2 regions of the Aquabacterium sp. A08 genome follow, and region 2 is predicted to be linked to the other one. Evidence: predicted binding sites of a transcription regulator. Region 2 holds the regulator's gene; the other holds the start of a gene.

Region 1 (7,867 bases), on a different contig from region 2:
CTGCATGCTGCGGCTGACTCGCCAGCCCACAATGCGCCGGGCGTACACATCCACCACAAAGGCCACGTACAGCCAGCCCTGCCAGGTGCTGACATAGGTGAAGTCCGACACCCACAACTCGTTGGGTCGGCTGGCCTTGAATTGCCGGTTGACGTGGTCCAGCGGGCACGGTGCGGAGGTGTCTGGCGTGGTGGTGCGCACCGTCTTGCCACGGCGTGCCCCTTGCAGGCCCATGGCACGCATCAGCCGCTCCACGGTACAACGTGCCACCGGGATGCCCTCGCGGTTCATCTGCAGCCAGACCTTGTCAGCCCCGTAGACCTGCCAGTTGGCGTGCCACACGCGCTGGATGTCGGCTTTCAAACCCTCGTCACGCAGGGCACGCGCACTGCGCAACTGTGGATTGCGCTGGCGAGCGGCATGGCGCCAGTAGCACGACGGGGCCATCTGCAACACCCGGCAGATGGGCTCGACCCCGTAGTCATCACGGTGGCGGTCGATGTAGTTCTTCAAGACTTCAATCGGCGGTCGAGCTCCGCCTGCGCAAAAAAAGCGCTGGCCGTCTTGAGGATGTCATTGGCCCGGCGCAACTCCTTGACCTCGCGCTCCAGTTCCTTGATGCGTTGCGCCTCCGAAGTGGTGGTGCCGACACGCTGGCCGCTGTCGACCTCGGCCTTCTTGACCCATTCGTTGAGGGTCTGCGGCACGCAGCCAATCTTGGGGGCTATAGATTCAATGGCTGCCCACAGAGAGGGGTAGTCGGCTCGGTGCTCCTGCACCATGCGCACGGCGCGCTCGCGGACCTCGGGTGAGAACTTGTTTGACTTGGTCATGGCTCCATCTTCTCAGACGTTGGAGCCTCCTCAATTCCCGGGGCGGTTCAGTTTGCCATGTCATCTGCTCCAGTTTTGGTCCAACGGTTTGCCCCCGGCGCTGGCATGCACCGGTTTGGGCACTGCGCACACACAAGCTTGGCCAGCCGCCCACCCGGGCCGCTGTGCGCACTTTTTGTGCGCGCTTTTGTATACAAAACTACTAATGCAAAGACTGGGCCAGACGGATGCGTCGCGGCCAGCAAAAAGCCGGTGAGGCCACGGCGCCACCGGCTTTGCTACCCAGGGGGATCGGTGTGGTGGCGCCGTCAACACCACCCAAAAACCGCCACCACCTGGCGGACCAGTGAGGTCAGAACTTCCAGCCCAGACCCACGCCGACCAGCAGTGGATCGACCTTGAAGGTGTCGATCTTGGCGCCCGCATCGGTCACATCGGTCTTGATGAAGACTTTTTTGACGTCGATGTTGAAGTACATGTCTTTGGCCACGGGAATGTCCACGCCCACCTGCAGCGCGCCGCCCCAGCTGTTGCGCTTGATGTCCAGCGGGGCCGGCAGGTTCACCGAGCTGAAGCGGGTGAAGTTGATACCCGCGCCGACATAGGGCTTGAAGCCGGGGGCGTCGAAGTGGTATTGCAGCGTCAGGGTGGGCGGCAGGTGCTTGAGGGTACCGATCGGCGCGCCGCCCAGCGACACGGTCTGCTTTTGCGGCACGGTCAAAATCAGTTCGGCGGCCAGGTTCTTGTTGAAGAAGTAGGTGAAGTCCACCTCGGGCAGCGTCTTGTTGTTGATGGACACGGGCACCGCCGGGTCGCTGTTTTTGTTGGCAGCGTCCAGATGCACCACGCGGGCGCGGACCAGCCAGTCGCCCTCTTTGAAGTCTTGCGCCATGGCGGTGCCGGAAACGAGTGCGGCGCCCACGGCCGCGGCAAGCAGGTATTGGTTCATGGTGTGTGGTGTGTCGTGCAAGGGAACATTCCCTGCCGGCATTGGAAGCCCGCACACCCGGCGCGGGTTTGCGCCACATCAAACCCGGGGGTTAACCCGCGCCGCGCGAACGAAGGGTTTGATCTGCGTCAAACCGCCCCACAGGGGCCGCGGCAGGGCACCGCATCAGGCCGGAGACTTTGTGCGGCGCAACCACAGCCAAGCCAACCAGGGCAGCAGGGCAGCCACCAAAGCAGCGGCAATGGCCACGCCTTCCTGCCACTGCCGGCTGCGGGCCAACTGGTCGCGCACCTCTTGGGCGTTGACCAGCACGCACTGCGGCGCGTACTTCTGCGTTTGGTGTGGCGCCACCCACCAACGCCGCTCCATGGACTTTCCTTGGGCGTGGTGGCGCACGTAGCCGCTTTCACACAGGGCTTGCCAATACGCCTGGCGGTCGCTGGCGTGGTCGGCCATGAAACCCATGATGCCCAGCGGGTGCGTCAGGCACGCGCGGGTGCGGGGGCAGGCGGCGTAGAGCTTGCGCGCCGCCTCGGGTTGGCGAAACAGGTGCGCCCAGGCGCCCAGGGTCTGATCGACCTGGTACTTGAAACCCTCGGGCCGCTGCCGCATGCCGATCAGGTAGTCGGACGACACATGTCCAGCCGGCGTGACGGCCTGCATCCAGCCTGTGGCGTGCGCAGACCGGATGCCTTGATCCACCCACTGGTAACCGCAAGCGCACAGCAGCAGCCAGGCGATGTACCAGAAACCCTTGGTACCCAGCAGGCGCGCAAGGGCCGCGCCGGCACTGCCGGAATGAGTGCCCGCGTGGCCCGCGCCCACCGGCAATTCCCCGGCACGCCAAACGGGGGGCGCCGTGTGCTGGGCCTGCAGGTTTTGGAGGTAGCTGCTGGTTTCCTGGTGCAGGCGCTGCGCGTCCGCCATGGACTGGTGGTTTTGCTGCTGCATGCGGTGGTTCCAGTAGTCCGTGGAACCCACGCTGGATTCGTTCATGCGGTGGCCGTGCTCGGCGGCCTTGTCGTCGTGGTAAGTCACATGCACCTCCCTGTGTTGACCCGGCGGCCATGATAGGGCCCGAGCGTCCACCCCCACGGCCACGGGATTTTTTGACCCCTGGGCCTTGAAAAGGCGTGAGGCCGCCTCTATCATTAGCACTCGCTGGGGTTGAGTGCTAACACTGTGGTGGGCACCCCCCACGATCTGTCCAACACGTTTCTTTTTTACTGAGCAGGAGATCTCATGAAACTTCGTCCCCTCGCCGATCGCGTGATCGTCAAGCGCATGGAAAATGAAACCAAGACCGCTTCGGGCATCGTGATCCCCGACAACGCCGCCGAAAAGCCCGACCAGGGCGAAGTGCTGGCCGTGGGCCCGGGCAAGACGAACGACAAGGGCGAAACCAAGGCCCTGTCCGTGAAAGTGGGCGACCGCGTGCTGTTCGGCAAATACAGTGGCCAGACCGTGAAGGTCGATGGCGACGAACTGCTGGTCATGAAGGAAGACGACCTGTTTGCCGTGGTCGAGAAGTAATTTGCCCCTGTTGCAACCCAAACACTGAAGGAACCTGAAAAATGGCAGCAAAAGACGTAGTGTTCGGCGGCGAAGCCCGCGCCCGCATGGTCGAGGGCGTGAACGTCCTGGCCAACGCCGTGAAAGTGACCCTGGGCCCCAAAGGCCGCAACGTGGTGCTGGAGCGTTCGTTCGGCGCCCCGACCGTGACTAAGGACGGCGTGTCCGTGGCCAAGGAAATCGAGTTGAAGGACAAGCTGCAGAACATGGGCGCCCAGATGGTCAAGGAAGTCGCTTCCAAGACCTCGGACAACGCCGGTGACGGCACCACCACCGCGACCGTGCTGGCCCAGGCCATCGTGCGCGAAGGCATGAAGTACGTGGCCGCCGGCATGAACCCGATGGACCTCAAGCGCGGCATCGACAAGGCCGTGGAAGCCCTGATCGCCGAGCTGAAGAAGGCCTCCAAGCCCACCACCACCTCCAAAGAGATCGCCCAGGTGGGTTCCATCTCCGCCAACTCCGACTCCAGCATCGGCGACATCATCGCCAACGCCATGGACAAAGTGGGCAAGGAAGGCGTGATCACCGTGGAAGACGGCAAATCGCTGCAGAACGAGCTGGATGTCGTGGAAGGCATGCAGTTTGACCGCGGCTACCTGTCGCCCTACTTCATCAACAACCCCGAGAAGCAGGCCGCGCTGCTGGACAACCCCTTCGTGCTGCTGTTCGACAAGAAGATCAGCAACATCCGCGACCTGCTGCCCACGCTGGAAGCCGTGGCCAAGGCCGGCCGTCCGCTGCTGATCATTGCCGAAGACGTGGAAGGCGAAGCCCTGGCGACCCTGGTGGTGAACACCATCCGTGGCATCCTGAAGGTCGTGGCTGTGAAGGCCCCGGGCTTCGGCGACCGCCGCAAGGCCATGCTGGAAGACATCGCCATCCTGACCGGCGGCAAGGTGATCGCTGAAGAAGTGGGCCTGACCCTGGACAAGGTGACCCTGGCCGACCTGGGCCAGGCCAAGCGCGTGGAAATCGGCAAGGAAAACACCACCATCATCGATGGCGCCGGTGCCGCTGCCGACATCGAAGCCCGCGTGAAGCAGATCCGCATCCAGATCGAAGAAGCCACCAGCGACTACGACCGCGAGAAGCTGCAAGAGCGCGTGGCCAAGCTGGCCGGCGGTGTGGCCGTCATCAAGGTCGGTGCCGCCACCGAAGTCGAGATGAAGGAAAAGAAGGCCCGCGTGGAAGACGCGCTGCACGCCACGCGCGCTGCGGTGGAAGAAGGCATTGTGGCCGGCGGTGGCGTGGCCCTGCTGCGCGCCAAGCAATCGGCCGGCACCATCACCGGTGACAACGCCGACCAGCAAGCCGGTATCAGCCTGGTGCTGAAGGCCATCGAAGCGCCGCTGCGCGAGATCGTGGCCAACGCCGGTGGCGAGCCGAGCGTGGTGGTGAACGCCGTGCTGGGTGGCCAGGGCAACTACGGCTTCAACGCCGCCAACGACACCTACGGCGACATGATCGAGATGGGCATTCTGGACCCGACGAAAGTGACCCGCACCGCGCTGCAGAACGCCGCGTCCGTGGCCAGCCTGATGCTGACCACCGAGTGCATGGTGGCCGAGGCCCCGAAGGACGACGCACCGGCCATGCCGGGCGGCATGGGTGACATGGGCGGCATGGGCGGCATGGGCATGTAAGCCCGCCGGCCTGGGCGGCCCCGCGGCCGCCCGGTGCTGCACACACCACCCCGCCGGGAGCGATCCCGGCGGGGTTTTTTTGCGTCTGGGCTCAGCCGCCCAAGGCGGCCAGCGCGGTGAAATCGCTGGCAAAGCCCTGGAGTTTTTGCTGGGCGTGGTGGCGTTGTTCGGGCGTGGTGCGCTGGTGCCATTCGGCCAGGAAGGCGCAGCTGTCGGCCCGCCAGGCGGCCTGCTGGGCCTGTTGCGCCGAGTCGGGCGGCTGCCACCAACGGGCCCAGGCGGCGCGGGCTTCGGCCTCGGCCGGGGCGCCGGCCTGGATGCGGCGCACCGCCTCCAGCAGCACCGCGTGCTGGCGTTCGCGCTCGGCCACGGCACGCTCGGGGTCGAAGGCGCTGCGCTGCAGGCGCTGGCGCAACCAGTCGCGCTGGGCCGGGCTGGTGCGGCCGTACAGCATTTCCAGCCGTTCCACGGCCTTGTCCAGGCGCCGGGGGGCGACCTCGCCGGCGGGCGCCACAAAGTCCGCGCGGAATTCGGCCAGGCGTTCGGCGTGGCGGCCCTGCCAGTGCGCCAGTTGCGCCGGGGTGAGGCCGCCGGCCAGGCGCGCCAGCCACGGCAGGGCCTGGGCGCCGGCCTCGTCGAGCCAGCCGCTCAGGCGGGGCCATTCGGCGCAGACCTGCTGGGCGGTCACGTCGGCCCCGGCCAGGACCTGCCAGCGCGCCAGCGTCTGCGCGTACTGCGGCAGGTGCTGGCGCCGGTGCCAGGCGTGCCATTGGGCCAGGTCGGCCCGCACGGCGGCGGACTGCGTGCGGTCGAGGTTGAGCAGGCCGTCCAGGCGCCAGTGGGCCAGGGTGGGCAGGCGGTTGTAGGCCACCGACACCAGGCTGCAGCCGGCCAGCGTCATGGCCAGCGCAGCGGCCGCCCAGCGGGCGCGGCGCAGCGGCAAGAAACGGAAGGTCATGCCGCCAAGGTTAGCCGGGCTGGGGCCACTGGCGCGGCGGCACGGCCCAAACCCGACCCGCGCGGGCAGGTACAGTGTGGCCATGAGCGCCACCCTGTCCCCCCACGCCACCGCCCAAGCCCTGCCCTACCCTGCGCTGGCCCAGCAGATCGAAGCCGTGCTGCGCGACCCGAGCGTGCGGGTGCCGCCCCGGCTGGTGGAGCGGCTGGCCAACGGCGCCAGCCTGTTCGTGATGCCGGCCCACGACGCACAGGTGGCCATCACCAAACTCATCACCTTTGTGCACGACAACGCCACGCGCGGACTGCCCAGCATCCAGGGCGACATTGTGGTGTTCGACGTGGCCACCGGCAGCCGCCGCGCGCTGCTGGACGGCCCGACGGTGACGGCGCGGCGCACGGCCGCGGTGTCGCTGCTGGCCGCGCAACGGCTGGTCCCCCACCCCGCCGGCCCGCTGCTGATCGTGGGCGCGGGGGTGCAGGGGCGGGCGCACCTGGACGCCTTCCACGCCGGCCTGGGGGTGCGCGAGGTGCGGGTGGCCTCGCGCAGCCGCGCCAGCGCCGATGCGCTGGTGGCGCACGCCCGAGCCTTGGGGCTGCAAGCCCGCGCGGTGGACGACGCCGACGCGGCGCTGGCCGACTGCCCGCTGGTGGTGACCGCCACCAGTGCCCAGGCCGTGGCGCTGCGCGGCACGCCCCGGCCCGACGCCTTCGTGGCCGCCGTGGGCGCCTTCACCCCGCAGATGGTGGAGTGGGCGCCCGGCGTCTGCCAGCACCTGGCGCGCACCGGCACGCTGGTGGTGGACACGCGCGACGCCGACCACGAGGCCGGTGACCTGCTGCAGGCCGGCCTGGACGTGACCGCCCTGCCGTCCCTGGCCGACGTGGTGAACCGCACCCCCGCCTGGCACGGCCCGCGGCCGGGCGGCCCGGTGTTCTTCAAAAGCTGCGGCTGGGCCGGCTGGGACCTGGCCGCCGCCCGTTGCGCCCTCGCCCACGCCGCACCCTGACCCTTTGCATTCGGAGGAAATTGCCCATGGTTCAACGCTTTGACGTCGGTCCGCGCCTGTCGGAAATGGCCATCCACAACGGCACGGTGTACCTCGCCGGCCAGGTGCCAGAGGACGCCGACCTGGACATCGAGGGCCAGACCCGGCAGGTGCTGGCCGCCATCGACGCGCTGCTGGCGCGTGCCGGCACCGACAAGACCCGGCTGCTGATGGTGCAGATTTTCATCGCCGACCTGGCCGACTTCGACGGGCTGAACCGCGCCTGGGACGCCTGGGTGCCGGCCGGCCACACGCCCCCGCGCGCCACGGTGCAGGCGGCGCTGGCCCGCCCCGGCTGGCGGGTGGAAATCGTGGCCACCGCGGCCCTGTAAGCCCCCGCCCGGGGGCTCAGACGATTGGGCGACGCGCCCCACCCTGGCGGCGCTGGGCCCGGGGCAAGGCCGCGTCGTGGGCCGCCACCACCGCCGTGGCCTGGGCCTGCAGGCGGTCGAGCACCCCGTCCAGCCAGTCCACCTCCTCGTCGCTCAGCACGGCCAGCACGTCCTGGTTGATACGGCGCGCCAGCGGCAGCAGCTCGTCGTGGATGCGGCGCCCCTGCGCCGTGAGCCGGACCACCGCATGGCGCCGGTCCGAGGGCAGCGCCAGCCGCTCGGCCAGGCGCTTGTCCACCAATGCGGCGATGGTGCGCGAGGTGCGTGCCTTGTCCAGCCCCGCCGCCCGCGACAGGGCCGAGGGCGACAGCCCCTCGGTCGGTGCCAGGTAGCTCATCAACCGCCATTCGCGCCGGGTGATGCCGAAACGCCCTTCACAGGCACGCACCACCAGGCTGCCGGCCTCGGCCAGCAGGCGGCTGATGCGGTAGAGGGGCATGTCCACCAAGGTGTCGAGCCGGCGCAGGCG
Region 2 (7,867 bases):
ACTGCTCCACCTGCTGCCACAGCGTCCAGCCCTTGGGGTGCCAGAACACCAGGCCGGGCGCGTGCTCGTCGATGTGGAACAGGTCCAGTTCGCGGCCCAGCTTGCGGTGGTCGCGCTTTTCGGCCTCTTCCAGCCGGGTCAGGTACTGCTGCAGGTCGTCCTTGCTGGCCCAGGCGGTGCCGTACACGCGTTGCAGCATTTCGTTGCGGTGGTCGCCGCGCCAGTACGCACCGGCCACCTTCATGAGTTTGAAGTGCTTGAGCTTGCCGGTGCTGGGCACGTGGGGGCCACGGCACAAATCTTCAAACGCGCCCTCGCGGTACAGGCTCACGTCTTCGTTGCTCGGGATGCTGGCGATGATCTCGGCCTTGTAGTGCTCGCCCAAGCCCTTGAAATACTCGACCGCCTCGTCGCGCGGCAACACACGGCGCACCACCGGCTCGTCTTTGTTGGCCAGCTCGGTCATCTTCTTTTCGATGGCCGCCAGGTCGTCGGGCGTGAACGGGCGCTTGTACGAGAAGTCGTAATAAAAGCCGTTGTCGATCACCGGGCCAATGGTCACCTGCGCCTCGGGGAACAGCGCCTTCACCGCGTAGGCCAGCAGGTGGGCGGTGGAGTGGCGGATCACCTCCAGCCCATCGGCGTCCTTGGCGGTGACGATGGCCAGGGTGGCGTCCTGCTCGATGCGGTGCGAGGTGTCCACCACCTGGCCGTCCACCTTGCCGGCCAGCGCGGCCTTGGCCAGGCCGGCGCCGATGGAGGCCGCGACCTCGGCCACGGTGACGGGGCCGGGGAACTGGCGTTGCGAACCGTCAGGGAGGGTGATGTTCAACATGGGGAGGGGTCCAGACAACAAAAACGCGGCTCGGGGCCGCGCTGAAAAGAAGAACAAAGTGCAGGCGCGAACTGCCACCCATCAATGGGCAGTGAACAACTCCTGGGTAGTTCGCGGTGTCATAACCGGGGCGCCTTTCTCGTTCTTGTGCAGCTATTTCTTAAGATTTTCCCACAAAAAAGCCCGGGACCGGCCCGGGCTCTCGTCTCCTCGCCCCTGCGGGGCTCGGTGGATCAGTGGAACTGCTCTTCTTCGGTGGAACCGGTCAGAGCCTTCACGCTGGAAGAACCGCCCTGGATCACGGTGGTCACGTCGTCGAAGTAGCCGGTGCCCACTTCCTGCTGGTGCGACACGAAGGTGTAGCCTTGTTCGCGGGCGGCGAATTCCGGCTCTTGCACCATTTCGACGTAGTGCTTCATGCCTTCGCCGCGGGCGTAAGCGTGGGCAAACTTGAAGGTGTTGTACCAGTTGACGTGGATACCGGCCAGGGTGATGAACTGGTACTTGTAGCCCAGCGCCGACAGCTCTTCCTGGAAGGAGGCGATCTGCGAATCGTTGAGGTTCTTCTTCCAGTTGAAGGACGGCGAGCAGTTGTAGGACAGCAGCTTGCCCGGGCAGGCGGCGTGCACGGCTTGCGCGAATTCACGGGCAAAGCCGATGTCGGGCACGCCGGTTTCGCACCACACCAGGTCGGCGTAGGGGGCGTAGGCCACGCCACGGCTGATGGACTGCTCCAGGCCGTTCTTCACGCGGAAGAAGCCTTCCTGGGTGCGCTCGCCGGTCAGGAACGGCTTGTCGTTGGCGTCGTAGTCGCTGGTGATCAGGTTGGCGGCTTCGGCGTCGGTGCGGGCCAGGATCAGGGTCGGCACGCCCATCACGTCGGCAGCGAAGCGGGCGGAGATCAGCTTTTCGACGGCTTCGCGGGTCGGCACCAGCACCTTGCCGCCCATGTGGCCGCATTTCTTGGCCGCGGCCAGCTGGTCTTCGAAGTGCACGCCGGCGGCGCCAGCGGCGATCATGTTCTTCATCAGTTCGAAGGCGTTCAGCACGCCACCGAAACCGGCTTCCGCGTCGGCCACGATGGGCAGGAAGTAGTCGATGAAGCCTTCGTCGCCCGGATTGATGCCACGGCTCCACTGGATTTCGTCGGCACGCTTGAAGGTGTTGTTGATGCGGCGAACCATGGTCGGCACCGAGTCGTAGGCGTACAGCGACTGGTCGGGGTACATGGTTTCGGAGGTGTTGCCGTCGGCGGCGACTTGCCAGCCCGACAGGTACACGGCTTCCAGGCCAGCCTTGGCTTGTTGCATGGCCTGGCCAGCGGTGATGGCGCCGAAAGCGTTGACGTAGCCCTTCTTGGCGCCGCCGTTCACTTTGTCCCACAGCACCTTGGCGCCGCGCTGGGCAAAGGTGTACTCGGGCTGCAGACTGCCGCGCAGGCGCACCACGTCAGCGGCGGTGTAACCGCGCTTGACGCCGTTCCAACGGGGGTTGGTGGCCCAGTCTTTTTCCAGGGCTTCGATTTGCTGCTGGCGGCTCAGGGTCGGGTTGGACGACATGAATAACTCCTGTGGGTTGAAACGAAAGGGGTGACGCCGGGGGTGTGGTGTACACATGCAAGACCGGTGCCTTGTGCTTAAGTTTAAGTCTTCTATAAGACCCACATTCAATCTTATGTCTTATAGAAGACATATTTTTAAGTCAAACAATTCAACAGCTTACATTTTTAATTTCTCAATATGAGAAGTGATTTTTCATATCGGGAAATTTTTCTGCGCCGCAACAAAGCAATATTCCACAATATGGGATATAAAAACCATATCGAGAAAACAAGGCGCCTTTGAGGCGCGTCGGGGCGCACAGGCGTGGAACGGTGGCTGGGCGCCACGCCCCAGAAAGCCGCACGGCAAGGTGCGCAAACGCTCAGGCGCACCAGAGGCCGGTGGGCTGGGTGATGCCCATCCACAGCGCCCAGCCCGAGGTCAGCACCAAGGCGAGGCCCGCCAGGCGGATGCCCCAGCCGCCGGAGCGGGCATCTTTCAGTTTGAGCAACAGCCACGGCGCGGCCGTAAGCGAGACCATGGTGCCCGCCGCAAACGCGGCCATGACCACCGCCCCGTTGAGCGCACTGGCCGACAGGGACGCCACCAGCAGCGCCGAATACAGCAGCCCACACGGCATGAAGGCCCAACCCATGCCCAGCACCACAGGGGCCTTGCCGCCCATGGCCACCATGGCCGGGCGCACCTTGCGCCAGATGCCCTGGGCCCAGCCTTCGATGAAGGCCGGCTGACGCGCCTGCCACAGCAGCACCAGCCCCAGCAGCAAAGCGGCCACGTGCACCATGGTCCACAGCGGCCGAATCACGGCGGTTTGCTGCCCCATCCAGCCCAGGCCCTGCACCGTGCCGCCGGCCAGCGCGCCCATCAGGCTGTAACCCAGCAAGCGGCTGAACTGGAACTTCCACAGCGCCCGGGTGCTGCGCGGCGCGCCGCTGCGCGCGATGCCGGCGCAGGCCGCCCCGCACATGGCCACGCAGTGCGGACCGCCCACCAAGCCCATCACCAGGGCCGACAAGGTCATGGAACCCAACATGCCGCGACTGTAGCAGTGCCGGCCGCTACGGGCTCAGATGATCTTGGAAAAGCGGGCGCGGTCCTGGTCCACCTGCAGGTATTTGTCGAAGGTCATGGCGATGGCGCGCACCAGGTACCAGCCCGACGGGGTTACCTCAATGGCCGTGTCGGTGATGCGCACCAGGCCCAGCTCCACCATGCCCTGCAGCCGCTCCAGTTCGCGCGCGAAGTAGCTGCGGAAGTCGATCAGGTGGGCCAGGCCGACCGACTCGAAATCGACACTGCCTTGGCACATCAGCGCCATGATGACGCTGCGGCGCAGCACGTCGTCGCGGCTCAGGGCCAGCCCACGCACGATGGGCAGGCGCCCCTGGTCCAGGGCGTCGTAGTATTCCTCCAGCGTTTTGGCGTTCTGGCTGTAGGTGGCGCCGATGCGGCCTATGGCCGACACGCCCAGGGCGATCAGGTCGCAGTCGGGCTGGGTGCTGTAGCCCTGGAAGTTGCGGTGCAGCCGGCCCTGGCGCTTGGCCACGGCCAGGGCGTCGTTGGGCAGGGCGAAGTGGTCCATGCCCACGTACACATAACCCCCGGCGCTGAACAGGTCCAGCGAAATCGACAGCATGTCCAGCTTGTCGGCCGGGCTGGGCAGTTCGGCGCTGATGATGCGGCGCTGCGGCTTGAAGCGGGCCGGCAGGTGGGCGTAGGCGTAGAGCGCGATGCGGTCGGGGCGCAGCACCTGCACCTGTTCCAGCGTGTGGCGGAACGATTCGGGCGTTTGCTGCGGCAGGCCGTAGATCAGGTCGACGTTGACCGACTCAAAGCCGATGCGGCGCGCCGCCGCCACCAGCGCAAACACCTGCTCGGCCGGCTGCACCCGGTGCACCGCTTTTTGCACGGTGGGGTCAAAGTCCTGCACGCCAAAGCTCAGGCGGTTGAAGCCCAGCCGGTGCAGGTGCTCCAGCCGCGCCTCGGTCACGGTGCGCGGGTCCACCTCCACCGAATACTCGCCGCCCGGCACCAGGGTGAACTGGCGGCGGATCATGGCCACCAGGTCCTCCAGTTCGGCGTCGCTCAGGAAGGTGGGCGTGCCGCCGCCCAGGTGCATTTGCGAGACGTGGTGCCCGCGCCCGAAATGCTGCACCTGCAGCTCCAGTTCGCGCGACAGGTAGCGCAGGTACTCGGCCGCCTTGCTGTGGTGTTTGGTGATGACCTTGTTGCAAGCGCAGTAGTAGCACACCGACTCGCAGAACGGGATGTGCACGTAGATCGACAGGGGCAACGCCAGGGAACCGGCGCGGCGCTGCTCCAGCGCCTGGGTGTAGTCTTTTTCTGTGAACGCCTCCACAAAGCGGTCGGCCGTCGGGTAGGAGGTGTAGCGCGGCCCGGGCACGTCAAAACGCTTGAGCAGGCCTTCGTCGATGACATGGTTCACAGGTACTTCTCCAATCTGGGAGTAATGTGCCGCAAAGCCCCCGCTGCGCCATTGACGTGAGTCAAACAAAACGGCCAGCGTCACCCATGGGCGTTATCATTCGACGCATCTGCCTGCGCACCGTATCGGTGGTTACTTATGGACTTACACAGCATCAAAGTCGCGTGTTCGAGCTGCAACCTGCGCGAACTCTGCCTGCCGGTTGGCCTGAGTGCCGACGAGATGAGCAAACTGGACCACGTGATCTCGACCCGGCGCCGGGTCAAGCGCGGCACCTCGCTGTTCAATGCCGGCGATGCCTTCACCTCGCTCTACGCGGTGCGCTCGGGCTTCTTCAAGACGAGTGTGACCACCGCCGACGGGCGCGACCAGGTCACCGGCTTCCAGATGACGGGTGAGATCATCGGCATGGACGGCATCGTGCAGGACAAGCACTCCTGCGCCGCGATTGCCCTGGAAGACGCCGAGGTCTGCGTGCTGCCCTTCGACAAGCTGGAACAGCTGTCGCGCGAATTCAGCACGCTGCAGCACCACGTGCACAAGATCATGAGCCGTGAAATCGTGCGCGACCACGGGGTGATGCTGCTGCTGGGCAGCATGCGGGCAGAGGAGCGGCTGGCCGCCTTCCTGCTGAACCTGGTGCAGCGCCTGCACGCCCGGGGGTTCTCACAGTCCGAACTGATCCTGCGCATGACGCGCGAGGAAATCGGCAGTTACCTGGGCATGAAGCTCGAAACGGTGAGCCGCACCTTCTCCAAGTTCATGGACGACGGCATCATCGACGTGAAGCAGCGCTACGTCCACATCAAGGACACGCAGGCGCTGGCGGCCATCGTCAGCCAGCCGGCCGACTGATCAACAGCAGCCCCCGCCCGAGCAACCTTTGCCCCTGGCCCCTGGCTGGGTGCAGTCGGCGGGCCGCTGGTCGGGCGGCACGGGGCAGCGGTTGACCTCGAACGGCGACATGGCCAGCAGCGTGGTCAAGGCGCTGGAGGCCACGGTGGCGCCCCAGAAAAAGAAAAACGACACGGTGTAAATGGCCTGGTTCGACCAGCCCAGCGGCCGCCCCTGCCAATGCAGTTCGCTGGGGTCCACCAGCGCAAACACCACCATTTCCAGCACCCCAGCCACCAGAAAAGCCGGCCAGGCGATCCACATCCAGCGTTGGGCCCACATGCGCGTCTCCGGTCAGTCTTTGGGCAGGGTGGGGGTGACCGCGTGGTTGCGCGCCTGGTTGGCGGGCATCACGCTGAGTTCGGCCGCGGTGCGGGCCTCGGGCGACAGGGTTTCCACCGCGGCCGGGGTGACGCGCACCGGGGTGGCCGAGCGGTCCAGCACCGGGTCGGCATGGGTCACGGCGATGTAGACGGTGACGATGCAGGCGACGATGACGGCCAGCGGCCCGCCCAGCACCAACCACACATAGGGCTCCCGGTACCAGGGTTGGGCGGGGCGCTGGGCCGGCACCAGGGCAGGGTTCAAGGTGGACATGGCGGTTCTCCGGGAAGGGAATGGGGGTCAGCGCGGCACGAGGAAGACGGACTTTTCGGTCACCCGCAGCGCAGCGTCGTCGGCCGATTCCACCACAAAGGTGATGGGATGCGAGCCGGACCCGGCCGCGCCCGGCGGCACCTGCACCCGCACCGCGAGCGAACGCACCTCGGTCGGCAACACGGCCACGGTCGGGTCGGACGCCAGCGCAATGCCAGGCAGGCCGTCCACACTGACGCGGTAGGTCTGGGGCGCCTCGGTGGCGTTCATCACCTGCAGGCGGTACACGTTTTCGATGCGGCCCTGGTCCACCAGCCGCGCCAGGGCGCCGCGGTCGCGGATCACGTCCACCTTGAGCGGCGTGCGCAAGAACAGGCTCACGCCCACGGCCACGCTGATGAGCAAGAGGATGCCGCTGTACACCAACACCCGCGGGCGCAGGCCGCGGCGCACCATCTGGGCGGTGGTCCAGCCGTTGGCCATGCCGTTTTGTGTCGAATACTTGATGAGGCCGCGCGGGTAACCCACCTTGTCCATCACGTCGTCGCACACGTCGATGCAGGCCCCGCAGCCGATGCATTCGTACTGCAGGCCCTTGCGGATGTCGATGCCGGTGGGGCAAACCTGCACACACAAGGTGCAGTCCACGCACGAACCCAGGCCCAGTGCCGCCGGATCGGCCTTTTTGGAGCGCGGGCCGCGCGGCTCGCCGCGCCGTTCGTCGTAGGTCACGATCATCGTGTCCTTGTCGAACATGGCGCTCTGGAAGCGGGCGTAGGGGCACATGTACTTGCACACCTGCTCGCGCATGAAGCCGGCATTGCCGTAAGTCGCAAAGCCGTAGAAGAAGATCCAGAAGGTCTGCCAGGGGCCCAGGTCCCAGCCCAAGACCGCCGCGCCCAGTTCCTGGATCGGGGTGAAGTAACCGACAAAGGTGAAGCCGGTCCACAGGCCAAACGCCACCCACAGGGCGTGCTTCAGCCACTTCTTGCCGAACTTGGTGGCCGACAGCGGGCTCTGGTCCAGGCGCATGCGTGCCGCGCGGTCGCCCTCGACCTTTTTCTCGATCCAGAGGTAGATCTCGGTGTAAACGGTCTGGGGACAGGCGTAGCCACACCACAGGCGCCCGGCCACGGCGGTGAACAGGAACAGGGCCAACGCCGAGATGACGAGCAGCCCTGTCAGGTAAATGAAGTCCTGCGGGTACAGGACCAGGTTGAAAATGTAGAAGCGACGCGCTTCGAGGTCGAACAGGACCGCCTGGCGGCTGTTCCACTCCAGCCAGGGCAGACCGTAAAACACGATCTGGGTGAGCCACACCAGCGCCCAGCGCCATTGGCTGAACAGACCAGACACCGAACGCGGGTAGATTTTCTGCCGCGCCGCGTACAGCGACACTTCGATGTCTTCGTCGGCCGTGCCGGCGTCGGGTTGGCGGGTGTTGCTCACAGAACCTCGGCTGTCAGGGTGGCGGGAACGCTCAACGCTGCGGCTTGTTGGACAGACCCCAGACGTAGGACGCCAGCACGTGGA

The links. Region 2 encodes FNR, which switches genes on or off when oxygen is low (the NO sensors DNR and NnrR bind a similar motif). Its sites were predicted from a motif close to TTGATNNNNATCAA; they were not measured.
Region 1: the regulator FNR is predicted to act here: its motif matches at 1,901-1,914, upstream of HA630_RS21945 (OmpW family protein).

The regions. Positions count from the first base shown of each region.
Region 1 covers NZ_JAAQQT010000706.1:31,658-39,524, reverse strand. The annotation lists one part of gene HA630_RS21950 (IS3 family transposase) at 1-554, opposite strand, end outside; AL1L pseudoknot at 439-555, opposite strand; one part of gene HA630_RS21950 (IS3 family transposase) at 554-833, opposite strand; gene HA630_RS21945 (OmpW family protein) at 1,186-1,782, opposite strand; gene HA630_RS21940 (hypothetical protein) at 1,948-2,820, opposite strand; gene groES (co-chaperone GroES) at 3,025-3,315, shown strand; gene groL (chaperonin GroEL) at 3,357-5,000, shown strand; gene HA630_RS21925 (DUF6279 family lipoprotein) at 5,092-5,958, opposite strand; gene HA630_RS21920 (delta(1)-pyrroline-2-carboxylate reductase family protein) at 6,041-6,967, shown strand; gene HA630_RS21915 (RidA family protein) at 6,994-7,338, shown strand; gene HA630_RS21910 (MarR family winged helix-turn-helix transcriptional regulator) at 7,355-7,867, opposite strand, start outside.
Region 2 covers NZ_JAAQQT010000688.1:27,880-35,746, reverse strand. The annotation lists gene thrS (threonine--tRNA ligase) at 1-835, opposite strand, end outside; gene aceA (isocitrate lyase) at 1,069-2,394, opposite strand; gene HA630_RS18615 (sulfite exporter TauE/SafE family protein) at 2,759-3,430, opposite strand; gene hemN (oxygen-independent coproporphyrinogen III oxidase) at 3,464-4,843, opposite strand; gene fnr (fumarate/nitrate reduction transcriptional regulator Fnr) at 4,982-5,698, shown strand; gene HA630_RS18600 (hypothetical protein) at 5,699-6,019, opposite strand; gene HA630_RS18595 (nitrogen fixation protein FixH) at 6,032-6,334, opposite strand; gene ccoG (cytochrome c oxidase accessory protein CcoG) at 6,362-7,783, opposite strand; gene ccoP (cytochrome-c oxidase, cbb3-type subunit III) at 7,815-7,867, opposite strand, start outside.